DNA from 4 places in the Mucilaginibacter daejeonensis genome. Region 3 is predicted to be linked to each of the others. Evidence: riboswitches for the same ligand, from Rfam matches in the RefSeq annotation. Region 3 holds a riboswitch; each other region holds the start of a gene.
What was found. Region 3 has a riboswitch for S-adenosylmethionine ahead of LLH06_RS07530 (peroxiredoxin family protein). Riboswitches for the same ligand answer to the same signal wherever they lie in the genome.
Positions count from the first base shown of each region.

Region 1 (3,531 bases), 1.2 Mb from region 3:
CATCAATATAGATCACTTTTCCAGAGTGTTCCGTTTTTATCGAATCTAAAATGCCTTGCGCAGGCGTATTTTTGATCTGTTCTTTGATGCTGTTGGATAGCTCTTCGGGCGTTGGGGTGTTGTATTTCACCGTTTCATAAAAGCGCAAGAGCGGCTGTTTTATGAACGGCGTTTTGATGTTTTGATCGAACGTCTTGCGGCGTCTATCGAACTCATCAGCGTCATTTTCAACTAGATCATAGTAAAAAGTTAGTCCAATGAGCAATTCGCGCAGTTCCTCATTCTTCACTTCTTTTTTGATCTTAACGAGATATAGTTGTTTTCTTTGTTCGGGCGATAGTCCTTTAATAAGCTTTTTATCCATAGCAGGAGCCAAAAAGGGCAACACGTTATAGGCATCGGCACAAAGCAATTTCTGGTTGAAGAGGTCTTTTATATCCTGCTCAAAACCTGATAAATTTTCAAGTTTCTCTAACGGTGATACTCCAGGTCGATAGGTTTTCGCGACCACTGTATACCATGCATATTTGTAGTAATACTGAGCGTTGATAAAGTTCTTTGTCCAGGCAAGCAATTCTTCATCAGGGTCAAACTTTTCTATAAATTCTTCTCTATTGTTCTGTAGTGCTGTACGCATGTTAAGGCAATAACTGCCTAATGCTGGAAGATCGCCATCTCGCACCTTAATGGTATCCATATCGGTATTGGAGGTGCTGTAATACTCATTAGCGTAGTGGAACAGATCGGCATTCAGTTTTTCGGCATCGCCACTGAATTTGGCGTTACCCATTTCTTTCAGGTCAAGGTCTATATGAATGCTATCGCCTGGGTGGGTGATCATTTTTTTCACGATGGGGGTCAGCGTAATATCCTGTGCAATGAACTGTTCAAATGCTATTTTGAACGTGCCATCGATCTGGATGTGGCCTGTGTAGGTAGTGGGATTGCCGCCAAGGTCGGCCACGGTAAGGGTGAATGCGGTTATGCTGGTATCATGGTCACGGTTGGCCACCGTACCTGTAATTACTGTTCGGTGCCTATTTTTATTTTTTTGCTTACAGGCGCAAAACAAAGTTGTAGCCAACAAAAAGCAGGCTAAACGTGATAGGTTCATGGTTTGGTGGTTTAATTTGATAGCAAGTTAACGCTTTTTGACCATTATATGCAATGTACTACCGAGCACATCATTGTGCTATTACTCTCCTACTTTCCCTCAATTCAAAAAACTTCAGATTTCCCTTGCTTTTTTGTGCTTTTACCTATTACATTTGCACCACAGGTGTATCAAACACCATTGATCAAATACCCCTCGAAAGGTTTTGATTTATAAAGAAGCGGCGAGAGATCAGGCTCCCTGACCCGCTGGCAACCCTCCGATAGGCGGAGAAGGTGCCAATTCCTGTCCCGATCAGGATATTACTGCCGGGGAATATAAGTTAATAGCCATGATACAAGTTAGCTTTACTACCACTGCAAAATTTTCAACTACCCAAACGGGTACGTTCATGACCTGCCTGCTGCAAGGTCAAATTTGCATGTGTTGCTGTTAAAGGCATCAGCACGTTAGCTACCCACTGCTCGTTTTTTATCGGCAATAACGCTACGTGCCCTTGCGCTTAAGGACAATGCTATACCCTTTCCGCACGCCTACCTCCGCTTATAGCAACAGCAACACCAAGTTTAACTTTTAACATCAGGACATATCATGTCAGCAGCACCTTTAAAATTCGAGACCTTACAATTACATGCCGGCCAGGAAGCCGACCCTACCACCGGTTCACGCGCGGTACCGTTATATCAAACCACCTCATACGTGTTCAAGAACGCCGAGCACGGCGCCAACCTTTTCGCACTAAAGGAGTTCGGTAACATCTACTCACGTATCATGAACCCCACGACCGATGTGTTCGAAAAACGCATCGCGGCGTTGGAGGGTGGTGTAGCAGCTTTGGCCACCTCATCGGGTCAGGCGGCACAGTTCCTGGCACTGAATAATATCCTGCAGGCGGGCGACAACTTCGTGACCTCCCCGTTCCTGTATGGCGGCACTTACAATCAGTTCAAAGTAGCGTTCAAACGCTTTGGTATCGAGGCCCGTTTTGCCAAGGATGATCGCCCGGAGAGCTTTGAGCCACTGATCGATGCCAAAACCAAGGCCATTTACCTGGAGACCATCGGCAACCCAGGGTTCAACGTGCCGGATTTCGACCAGATCGCTGCCTTGGCCCGCAAGCATGACCTGCCACTCATCGTGGATAATACCTTTGGCGCAGGTGGTTACCTGTTCCGCCCGTTGGAGCATGGAGCTCACGTGGTGGTGGAAAGCGCCACCAAATGGATAGGCGGCCACGGCACAAGCATTGGCGGCGTGATCGTTGATGGCGGCAATTACAATTGGGGCAACGGCAAGTTCCCGCAATTCACTGAGCCTGCCGAAGGCTATCACGGATTGGTGTTCAATGATGTGTTCGGCATTGGCGGGCCGTTCGGTAATATCCAGTTCATTATCAGGGCACGCGTAGAAGGATTGCGTGACCTCGGCGCCTCACAATCGCCATTCAATTCATTCCTGCTCATTCAAGGCCTCGAGACCTTATCATTACGGGTACAGCGGCATGTTGACAATGCCTTGGAGCTGGCTACCTGGCTCGAGCAACATCCGCAGGTGGCCCGTGTCAATTACCCGGGACTGACCTCTTCGCCATATCATACCCTTGCCAAAAAGTACCTAAAGAATGGCTTTGGCGCGGTGTTGAGCTTTGAGTTGAAAGGCAATAAAGAGAACGCCACCAAATTTATTGACAGCCTGCAACTGGTGAGCCATTTGGCCAACGTGGGCGATGCCAAAACGCTGATCATTCAGCCATCCGCCACTACACACCAGCAACTGAACGATGCCGAGCAATTGGCGGCAGGTGTTACCCCTGCCCTGCTGCGCCTGGCGGTAGGCATCGAGCATATCGACGACATCAAAGCCGACCTGCAACAGGCCTTTGATCAGGTACAGCAACAACACCCCGGCCTTGAGGCCGTGCAACAGATCGCGGATCACATCTCTGTTGAAAGATAGAGGTTCCTTTTATAGTGTTTAAATAGTTTTAACTGAGAAAGAGCGCTCCCCGCTAACCCGGGGACGCTTTTTAACCCAAAAAATGAGTACAAAAGTTTACAGGCACGATAGCCGGTTCGAATTGGAAAGCGGTGACGACTTACCCTGTTTGGAGATAGGCTATCATACCTATGGCCGCTTAAATGCGGCGAAAGATAATGTGGTGTGGGTATGCCATGCCCTCACTGCCAACTCTGACGTGTTGGATTGGTGGAAAGGCCTCATTGGCGAAGGTTACTTTTTTAACCCGGATGAGCATTTCATTATTTGTGCCAACGTGCTGAGTTCACCTTATGGCACCACCAACCCGTTAAGTATCGACCCATCCACCGGGCAACCTTATTACCTGAACTTCCCTACCGTTACCGTACGTGACATGGTGAAGGCTCATCAGCTACTGGCCGATGCCTTGGGTATCGACC
Region 1 covers NZ_CP086068.1:2,977,327-2,980,857, forward strand. Annotated here, with positions in the region: gene LLH06_RS12570 (redoxin family protein) at 1-1,012, opposite strand, end outside; SAM riboswitch class I at 1,322-1,438, shown strand; gene LLH06_RS12575 (O-acetylhomoserine aminocarboxypropyltransferase/cysteine synthase family protein) at 1,706-3,070, shown strand; gene LLH06_RS12580 (homoserine O-acetyltransferase family protein) at 3,153-3,531, shown strand, end outside.
Region 1: it holds a riboswitch for S-adenosylmethionine, as region 3 does, so the genes downstream of both, LLH06_RS12575 (O-acetylhomoserine aminocarboxypropyltransferase/cysteine synthase family protein) here and LLH06_RS07530 (peroxiredoxin family protein) in region 3, are expected to answer to the same signal.

Region 2 (3,531 bases), 520 kb from region 3:
GCAGGGTAGGTAATGATCAGTTTGATGGTCTTGTCGGGCGCGATAATGAATAATGAACGCACGGTAGCGGTCAGTGACGCGTTAGGGTGTATCATATCATACGCTTCGGCTATCTCACGGTTCTCATCGGCAATAATGGGAAAGTTCACTTCCACATCTTGGGTCTCGTTGATATCACTGATCCAGCCATGATGCGATTCTACCGAATCTACGCTTAATGCAGCCACTTTTACGTTACGTTTCTCGAACTCATCTTTCAAAGCGGCTGTGCGGCCAAGCTCCGTGGTACAAACCGGTGTATAATCGGCCGGGTGCGAGAACAATACTCCCCAGCTGTCGCCTAAAAATTCGTAAAAATCTATCTCGCCTTGCGAGGTCTGTGCCTTAAAATTGGGGGCTTTATCGCCTAATCTTAAACTCATGGTCTTTATTGTTTAATAATGATGTAATAGGTTAATATTGGTTATGCTGCTAAGGTTTGATAAATGTTCGACAATATGGTGATCACACTGTCAATTTCGGCAATGGTATTGAATTTACTGAATGAGAAGCGCACGTTGTCTTTATGTGCCGACGTGTTGATGGCCTGCAACACATGTGAAGAAGAACCGGTAGAACAAGCGCTACCGCCTGATACGGAGATGCCCTGCTCGTCCAAACATCGGAGCAGGCTACTATACTCCAATGCAGGCAGTCCAACATTTAATACGGTATACAAGCTCTTATCAGCATGGGCAGAGTTACCATTAAAGCTGACTTCGGGTACCTCATTAAGCAGTCTTTTGATAAAGTGATCTTTCAGCTGCTGTATGTAAGCCTGATGCTCATCTATCTCTGCATAGGCGATCTGTAAGGCAGTAGTAAGCCCTACTATGCCATGTATATTCTCGGTGCCGGCTCTTAGTTTCTTCTCCTGACCTCCCCCATGTATCAATTGTATCAGTGGTGTCCCTTTACGGCAGTATAGAAATCCTACGCCTTTAGGCCCATGAAATTTGTGAGCCGAAGCAGCCAGGAAATGGACCTTAAGTTTTTGCAGGTCGTGGCGGTAGTGCCCTACCGTTTGCACGGTATCTGTATGGAACAGAGCATCGTAACGTTCGCATAGCTGGCCTATATATTCGATATCGTTTAGGTTGCCGATCTCGTTATTGGCATGCATAACTGATACCAAACTCCGGGTGTTACTTGCCAATAGTTGTTCCAGGTGTTGCAGGTCAAGGTTCCCGTGCGCATCATTATCAATAAAGCTTATTTTGATCAAGCCTTTGGTCTGTAAGTCGCGCAGGGTATGCAACACCGCATGATGCTCAAAACGGGTGGTGATCACATGACCGATACCGGCCGCATGCACGGCAGAAAGTATAGCGGTATTATCAGCCTCGGTGCCTCCTGAGGTAAAAATGATCTCTTCGGGCAATGCATTCAATAGACCAGCAATGGTGTTTCGGCATTCCTCAATGGCATGACGCGCGCGCCTACCCTGCTCATGATGCGACGACGGGTTGCCGTAGTGGTCAAGCAGGTACGGGGTCATGGCGTCAAATACTTCTTTATCTAAGGGAGTGGTCGCGGCGTTGTCAAGATAAATTCTCATGGCTTTTGATATTGATGTTAATTGTTTGATCATCTTCATCAACTTATACCAAAAAGAATGCGGGTGTTGCGCAGCGTGATATCACAAGTACGGGTCTACTTGTTGGCTTATCTTTCTCCTTTATGATCAGGAGCAGGAATTAGCACCTTTTACCCAGCATATAGCCGGTATAGGTTGCCAAGACGTCATCGGGCCCTTCCCTCGGTCTTTCTGGATAAGTATAACAAAGAACGTTCGTGAACTGAGACAAATATAGAATAATAATTTATAAAGTCTATAGATTTTGTAGAATTTATTTTAGGTGATCAATCTCACCCTGTCTGACATGATTTCGCGTAAAGAAAAAGTACGGAAAAAACGGGCTATGCTACCTTCTGTTTCTTCTTCCGTATCATGGCCCAGGTGTCTTTAAGAAGCCAGGTGGTCTCGAGCCAGCCGATCTTGTATACATCACGCAGGGTGAACTTTTCATACCGCTGCAGCCAGTTGTAGCTGATCACCATACCAGTGAGCACCGGTAGTATTGTTGCAAAGGCTACGCCGTACACATTGCCAAATATCCATACGCCTAGAAAGTCGCCGATCACGTTGGCAGCCAGCATGAATATAAGCTTCACCGCGTTCACTTGTGGCTGGTTGGTGGCATCCAGGGCCAAAGCCATAAAACGTTCTACCGGGTATAATAAGGCAAAGGTCATGAATACCCGCAATACGTTGGCAGCCTCGGTACTTAGGTATTTTTTATCCACTATCCAGATAGCAATCTCGGCAAAGCATAGCGAGCCCACTACCACTGGCAACAGCAGGAAAGTAAGCAAACCTGAATACTTTTTGAGCAGATATATCACATGGTATTTGTTGTTCTGATTATGAGCAGCAGATAACGGAGGCATAATGGTAGCAGCAAAACTGCGTAGAGGTATCTCCACCAGTTCCATTAAGCGCAGGCCTAGGTTGTATACCGCAACGGCAGCGTCACCCAGCATATACTTAATGATGTACGTATCAGAGTTGCGGAACATGCTGCTTCCTAAGGCTGTCCCTACACTGTACTTTCCAAAATTGAACAACGCATTTACAGTTGGAATGCTTTTCTTAAAAAAGGTATCGATGCGTGACCAGCCAAGCAGAATGGTCATTAAACTGGTAGCACCACCCGCCACAAAGCCACCGTATACCACCGTCATGAGGCTAATGTTATTGGTAAGGATGAGTGTTAGCACAATGGCGATCGACAACCCTGTGCTGACAGACCTGATATACAATAACCTATCAAAACGCGCCTCAGCCTGGGCTACGCAGCTGGCAATGAACGACGGTAAAGTGATGATGAACACCAGACCGAACCAACGGATGAACAGGTCGGTGCCCATGTCAGGTACATGATATGGGATCACCAGATAGACGACGTTCACCAGCACAAATACAAGTGTGATCAATGTGGATAAGAACCACGCAGAACCTGCCACCTCAGCAGCACGTTCTTTAGTTGTTCCGGCGTATGACGTGATAAATGCCGTGGTTATCAATCCAGCCCTAAAGGTATCGATCAAACCAATGGTGGCCTGGAAAAAGAACCATATACCCATCTTATCCATGGGCAAATAGTTGAGCAACACGGCCACCTGTAAAGTATTCAACACAGACATCACCGCATTACCTATCAGGTTAACGATGTGAGGGTTCTTCAACTTTTGCAGGATCGGTTTCAGCTTGGCGAACATGGATCGGGGCTACGTGACGACCACCTATGGGATGGTTATCTTATTTCAGTTTATTTAATTTAATAGTGCTGTTGATCACCTTGCCTTTCAGGTACATGAAACGCATCAGCCTGATCAGCGCTGAGTTGCTTAACTTCCATTTGCTGCGCACCATGGTATTGGGTTCGATACCACCAGCCTCGTGCAGAAAAAGGTCTGGTCCCTGGAACA
Region 2 covers NZ_CP086068.1:2,274,742-2,278,272, reverse strand. Annotated here, with positions in the region: gene LLH06_RS09550 (peroxiredoxin) at 1-422, opposite strand, end outside; gene LLH06_RS09545 (cysteine desulfurase family protein) at 464-1,597, opposite strand; SAM riboswitch class I at 1,702-1,818, opposite strand; gene LLH06_RS09540 (lipopolysaccharide biosynthesis protein) at 1,960-3,321, opposite strand; gene LLH06_RS09535 (glycosyltransferase) at 3,362-3,531, opposite strand, start outside.
Region 2: it holds a riboswitch for S-adenosylmethionine, as region 3 does, so the genes downstream of both, LLH06_RS09545 (cysteine desulfurase family protein) here and LLH06_RS07530 (peroxiredoxin family protein) in region 3, are expected to answer to the same signal.

Region 3 (3,531 bases):
GGTATCTTCAAAATGGTCTGAGCGTCGCTTCTGTTCAGTCTTTTGGCTTTTGCTGTTGCGCCTACATCAGGTGTGAGTGGGTCGCCGGGATAGATCACCATGTCCATTACCGACCCGCGTTGAACGGTCTGATCATTCTTGAACGGTCCTTTAGGATAAACCTCACCCTGGTAAAAGCCATCATCTTTAGGATCTGAATAAATTATGCAACCGATCGCGCCGTGCTCATAAGCCACCTTTGGCTTAATACCCCTCCACGAGCGGCCATATTTAGCGATCACGATCTTACCTTTTACATCAATGCCCAATTTGGCCAGTTGAGTATAGTCGTCAGGCAAGCCGTAATTGACAAATACAAGATCGCCGGTCACATCGCCATCGGCTCCCCACGCATTGTAAGTGGGCAGCTGTCCATCCTGACCTGATGTAGCATCCTCGGCAAAGGCAGGCTCTTTCAGCTTAGCGGTATACTTTGTAGGATATATGAGTTCGAGTGAACGCGTCTTGGGTGTAGGGAATAGCACCTGATACGTCTCGATCTGTGCATCCCAACCATACTGTTTGAATTTTTGGAGTACTGCCTGGGCAACCGCCTTGCCACCGGGCGAACCTAAGTGATGTGGACGAGCAGCCAGCTCTTTAATGTGCTGACCAATGCGAACGTTGCTTAGCTCTTTATCGAAAGCCTGTTCGGCCTGTGATTGCTTACCGGCAGATGATGCAGTAAAGCCTTTGATGGTCGCGTTCTGTGCGAAGGAGTTGTACTGACCGGCCAGGCACAAAATGGCCAGTATCTTTATTGTTTTCATAAAGAAAGTGAATGGTGGAAGAATTAAAGTTAAGATACTTAAGATCTGTGAAACACAGACCTATAAGGACATGAATATGATCAGCTACAACACCTTACAAATATCGCATGTGATCGCTGGTCGCCAACTGCTTGCATAAGGGGAGCAAGCGGGATATTAAGATAGACATTCGATGTCATGGTCATGGAAGATATAGCTCATGCAAGTCGGCACCGTGCCCTTCGGCGCAGATACCGACCTTTACATATCAGCTTTGAGAATATTATAAAGAGGCTTTAAGTGATGCCTTACCGGCAAGTCCGTCGATCACCTTAACCATGGTGTTGAACTCGTTCACATCATAAAGCCTGGTCAGGAAAACGATCTTACCATTGGAATCGATCACCACGTTGCGGGTCACCCCTGCTTTTTTATCGGCAAAACGACCGAAGATATCGGCACCGGGGTCTAAAGCCAGCGGGTAGCTTACCTGTATGTCCTTACGGAACTTTTGTACTTTTTCTAAAGGCTCATCACGGTCTACACCGATCAGCACCACGTTCTTATCCTTATAGGCGTTCCAAACGTCGGTCTCCAGATGTGGCATCTCTTTACGGCATACACTGCACCAGCTGGCGGTAAATTGCAATACTACTACCTTTCCACGTAGTTGCTTAAGAGAGGTCTTTTGACCATCATCTAATACCAGTTCAAAATCATCTGGTGCCTGGTCACCCACCTTTACCAGATAGCCACGATCGGCATCGGCCACTTTTGCAGTAGATGCCGTTTGCGAGTTAGTTTGTGCGTTGACAGCGCCCACGCCTCCTACAAACAGGACGCTTAACAAGGCTTTGTAGATAAATGTAGTACTGAGCTTTTTCATGAGTGTATAAGTTGATGCTTTTTAATAAACCAGTGATCACTTATACCGAAGAACCAGGAGCGGTGGATGACAAGTATTACTTGCCTTCTTATCTTTCTTCCGTTACCGGAAGCAGGAATTAGCACCTTTTACACCGATGACAGGTACAGGTTGCTAAGACTTCTCAGGGCCTTTTCCCTCGGTCTTTCTGGATAAGTATCACAAAGAACATTGTTTTGACACTGCAAATATAGATAAGAAAATAACAATATCTATAGAATTAGTAGATTATTTTCAAAAAGACATTTAAATGAAAAAGGACGTTCATACGGATATTTGATCCGATGTTGTGCAGCATCTCTTGACGGTCCAATATTGATCTTCGGTACATGCTCCGCAAACGATTGCATAGTTTTTTATGGCCCTGATCCTTTTTTTTCTCGGTGTAGCTCCCTAATCTTGTTACAGAGCAAGGCGGCACTACTATCACGCTATCTAGGCGCCTTGTCTATAGACCAATATAAACTAACTATTACTGTTACTTTCTGATGCTGATCTGACGTCGCGATGGCTTTGCTTTGCCATTACGATCAGGATGTTCTGTTGCCAATTAACAACCCCCAATTATATCATTATGATGAGATCTTTACTTACCGCCTGCTTCCTGACGCTTTTGTCGACAGTGGCGTGGGCACAGAACCGGCAGATCACCGGTCAGGTGAACCATCAGGACACCAACGACCCCATTGTGGGCGCCAGTGTGCTGATCAAGGGTACCACACGCGGTGCGCAAACTGACGTCGCAGGCCGCTTTAAACTTGATGCACCTGCCGGCCCCGTCACGCTTACCATCCGCTACATTGGCTACAAAGCCAAAGAAGTTACGGTGGCCGCTGATCAAACCCAAGTGAGCATCAAACTACAGGATGATGCCCAACAATTGAACGATGTAGTAGCCGTTGGTTTTGCCACCGTAAAAAGGCGCGACCTCACCGGCTCCGTATCATCAGTAACGGCGAAGCAATTACGCGACATACCTGTTGCATCGGCCGGGCAGGCACTACAGGGTCGTTTGGCAGGTGTGCAGGTCACTTCATCAGAAGGTTCGCCCGATGCTGATATCAAGATCCGTGTACGTGGCGGTGGTTCCATCACGCAAGACAACTCTCCCCTTTACATCATTGACGGGGTGCAGGTCGAGAATGGTCTGAACAGCATCTCCCCGCAGGATATCGAATCCATTGACGTGTTGAAGGATGCTGCCTCCACCTCTATCTACGGTGCCAGGGGTGCCAACGGTGTGGTGATCATTACCACCAAAGGTGGTCGCGAACAGAAGACCACCGTGAACTACAATGGCTACGTAGGCATAAGCAAACTGGCCCGTGAGCTGAAAGTGCTTGACCCTTACGAGTTCGTAGTGTACCAGTACGAGCGTAACCGCTTTAGCCCAAGTTCAGACAGTACCCAGTACATCCGCAATTACGGCCGCAGCTTCGATTCACTTTCACGCTTTAAGAACGTGCCATTTGTAGATTGGCAAAAGATCGCCTTAGGCCGTACTGCGCTGCAACAACAGCACAACATCAGCGTGAATGGGGGTTCAAGGACCACCCAGTTCAACCTGAGCTACACCAACGATCAGCATGAGGGCACCGTGATCAACTCCGATTATGTGCGTAACCTGATCAACTTCCGTTTTGACCATACCGTGTCAGACCATTTGAAGGTAGGCTTTAATGCACGTTATAACTCTCAGGTGGTGAATGGCGCCGGAACCTCGAACGCAAGCGGTTCCACCTATAACAACCTACGTAACAGTGTAAAATATCGTCCGTTCAACCTTACCGGTGCAGCTGATGATGTGATCGATCAGGC
Region 3 covers NZ_CP086068.1:1,753,476-1,757,006, reverse strand. Annotated here, with positions in the region: gene LLH06_RS07535 (transferrin receptor-like dimerization domain-containing protein) at 1-809, opposite strand, end outside; gene LLH06_RS07530 (peroxiredoxin family protein) at 1,072-1,674, opposite strand; SAM riboswitch class I at 1,760-1,872, opposite strand; gene LLH06_RS07525 (SusC/RagA family TonB-linked outer membrane protein) at 2,288-3,531, shown strand, end outside.

Region 4 (3,531 bases), 1.5 Mb from region 3:
CGAAAATTTTGTGGCTTATGTATCCAAAAGCAGTAAGCTGCACAAGCAAAAGAACATCAGTCCTGAGGATATAGATGTAGAAGAATTATGGGTACTTGACGAAGGTCATTGCATGCGCGAGCAGGTGTTGAACATTTGCCAACGCCGTAAAAGCACTAAGGGCTTTCAGCACTTTGAATACAACACCGGTAGTGTGGATACCCTAAAGCGCATGGTAGACCAAAATAATGGTGCCACCATTTTACCTGAGTTGGCCCTTGACGACCTGAGCGATAAACAGCTCGACCGTATCCGTTACTTCCGCTCGCCCGAGCCGGCACGTGAGGTAAGCATCGTGATCCAGCGTAATTTTTTAAAACGCCGCATGATAGAGGCCCTCAAGACCGAGATCCTGCATTTTATCCCCAAAAGGTTAAAGAGCAAGAAAAAGAAAGAATTGATGGACATTTAACCAGCAAAAGCCGGAAATATCCGGTTTTATAAAGCGATCATAAAAGCTTTACCTTTGGGCCATGGCTACCATCAAAGCATTTTTAAACAATCCGTACCAGGAAAATACTTATCTGTTATATGACGAGACCGGCGAATGTGCCATCATCGATCCGGGTATGTATACCGCTGCCGAGCAGGATGCGGTGGTCAACTTCATTAAGGCCGAAGGCTTAAAGCCGGTACTGCTGCTCAATACTCACTGCCACATCGACCATGTGCTGGGCAATAAGTTCGTATTTGATCAGTATGGGTTAAAGCCGCAGTTCCACAAAGGCGAACTGGTGGTTCTAGAGGCCATGCCGGTATGGTCGCAGCAGTCGGGCCTGAGGTATGAGTTATCGCCCTTGCCTGATACCTATTTGCCCGAGAGCGGTAGCATAAGCTTTGGCAATACCACCTTGGAGCTGATCTTTGCTCCGGGTCATTCACCTGCACACTTGTGCTTTTATGATGTGCAAAATGGTATCGTGATCGGTGGTGATGTGCTTTTCAGAGGCAGCATTGGCCGCACCGACCTCCCGGGCGGCAACCATCAGCAATTACTTACTAACATCCAGCAAAAGCTGTTCATATTGCCCGATGAGCTGGTGGTTTACCCAGGCCACGGTCCCGAGACCACCATTGGCCGCGAGAAAGAGACGAATCCTTTCTTCTAAGATCATATCGCCGATCAGCAACCCAAACACCGTTCGCATCAACGCACAAGGAGGTAAATAAGGCTGCCTGCTCATTTGCAAATCATCGGCGTATTTTGCAAATTTGTACCGCTTATAGAGAAAGACGGAGGGATTGGACCCTGCGAAGTCTTAGCAACCTGTGCTTACAAGGTGCTACATTCTACTTGAGACCGCCAACTGACAGGTTTCAAGACGGATAAGCGAGAGTCAATGAGAACTCCAAACCTCCATGGCCTTTCGATATAAGCTGTTTTAGTATCTGGTATCAAGTATCTCGTATCAAGAGCATGCGATACTTGAAAGCAACAGTAGTACACTGTCTTGATACTTTATACTAACTACTTGTTACTTCAATGGACATTAGAGAACAATTACAGAAACGCATACTGGTGATCGATGGCGCCATGGGTACCATGATACAGCGCTATCAGCTCACCGAAGAGGATTTTAGAGGGGAGCGTTTTAAGGATCACCCGAGCGATCTGAAAGGGAATAACGACCTGCTCAATATCACTCGCCCGGATGTCATCAAGGCCATCCATGCCGAGTATCTGGATGCCGGTGCTGATATCATCGAGACGAATACCTTTAGTACCCAGCGCATATCACTGGCCGACTACCATATGGAGGAGCTGGGCTACGAGCTGAGCTTTGAAGGTGCGCGCCTGGCCCGCGAAGTGGCCGACATCTATACCAAAAAGAACCCGGAAAAACCGCGCTTTGTGGCCGGTGCGGTAGGCCCTACTAACCGTACGTCGTCGCTATCGCCCGATGTGAACGATCCGGGTTACCGTGCCGTTACTTTTGATGACCTGGCCGAAGCTTATTATGAGCAGATCCGCGGCCTGGTGGATGGCGGCTCACACCTGTTGCTCATCGAGACCATTTTTGATACCCTGAACGCCAAAGCAGCATTATTTGCTGCACAACGATATGCCGAAGAAAGCGGCAAGAATCTGCCGATCATGATATCGGGTACCATTACCGATGCGTCGGGTCGTACCCTTTCAGGCCAAACGGTAGAGGCATTCTGGAACTCGATACGTCATGCCAACCTTTTATCGGTGGGGTTGAACTGCGCCTTAGGCGCCCGTGAGATGCGTCCTTATTTGGAGGAACTATCCAACAAAGCTGATGTATATATCTCCGCTTATCCCAACGCAGGATTACCTAACGAATTTGGCGCTTATGATGAGACCCCGCATGAAACTGCCCACCAGGTAGATGATTTTATCAAGGCTGGCATCGTGAACATCGTTGGCGGTTGCTGCGGTACCACGCCCGATCACATCAAGTGCATTGCCGATAAAGCGGCTAAATACCCACCCCGCCAGTTGCCGGAGGTTGAAAGCTACATGCGCCTGAGTGGCTTGGAGGCGATCAATATTACGCCGCTTACCAACTTTGTGAACGTGGGCGAGCGTACCAACATAACCGGGTCGCCCAAATTCTCGAAACTGATACTGGCCGAAAATTATGAGGAAGCACTTACCGTTGCCCGCCAGCAGGTAGAGGGCGGTGCGCAGGTGATCGATATCAATATGGACGAAGGTATGATCGATTCGGAGGCGGTGATGGTCAAGTTCCTGAACCTGGTGGCCTCTGAACCTGATATCGCCAAATTGCCCATCATGGTCGATTCATCTAAATGGACGGTGATCGAGGCCGGGTTAAAATGCTTGCAGGGTAAGGGTATCGTTAACTCTATTTCGCTTAAAGAGGGCGAAGAAAAATTTAAGGAACATGCCCGCAAGATCTTAAGCTACGGTGCTGCCACCGTGGTGATGGCTTTTGACGAACAAGGCCAGGCCGACAATTACGAACGCCGGATCGAGATCTGCAAGCGCTCTTACGATATACTGGTGAACGAGATCGGTTTCCCTCCGCAGGATATCATTTTTGACCCTAACATCCTGACCGTGGCTACCGGTCTGGAAGAACATAACAATTATGCGGTAGACTTTATTGAGGCTACGCGCTGGATCAAACAGAACCTTCCGCATGCCAAGGTGAGCGGTGGGGTAAGTAATATCTCTTTTTCGTTCCGCGGTAATAACGTGGTACGCGAGGCCATGCACTCGGCCTTTTTATACCATGCCATCCAAGCCGGTATGGATATGGGCATCGTGAATGCCGGTATGCTGGAGGTTTATGAGGAGATACCAAAAGACCTACTCGAAAGGGTAGAGGACGTGCTGCTGAACCGCCGTCCCGATGCTACCGAGCGTTTGGTAGAGTTCGCCGAAACGGTGAAAGCCAAGGGTAAAGAGATCGTGAAGGATGAGGCCTGGCGTAACGAGCCGGTGCAAAAGCGCCTGTCGCACGCGTTGGTAAAAGGCATCGTTGAATATATCGATTCTGA
Region 4 covers NZ_CP086068.1:291,957-295,487, forward strand. Annotated here, with positions in the region: gene LLH06_RS01305 (hydrogen peroxide-inducible genes activator) at 1-451, shown strand, start outside; gene LLH06_RS01310 (MBL fold metallo-hydrolase) at 513-1,148, shown strand; SAM riboswitch class I at 1,258-1,372, shown strand; gene metH (methionine synthase) at 1,523-3,531, shown strand, end outside.
Region 4: it holds a riboswitch for S-adenosylmethionine, as region 3 does, so the genes downstream of both, metH (methionine synthase) here and LLH06_RS07530 (peroxiredoxin family protein) in region 3, are expected to answer to the same signal.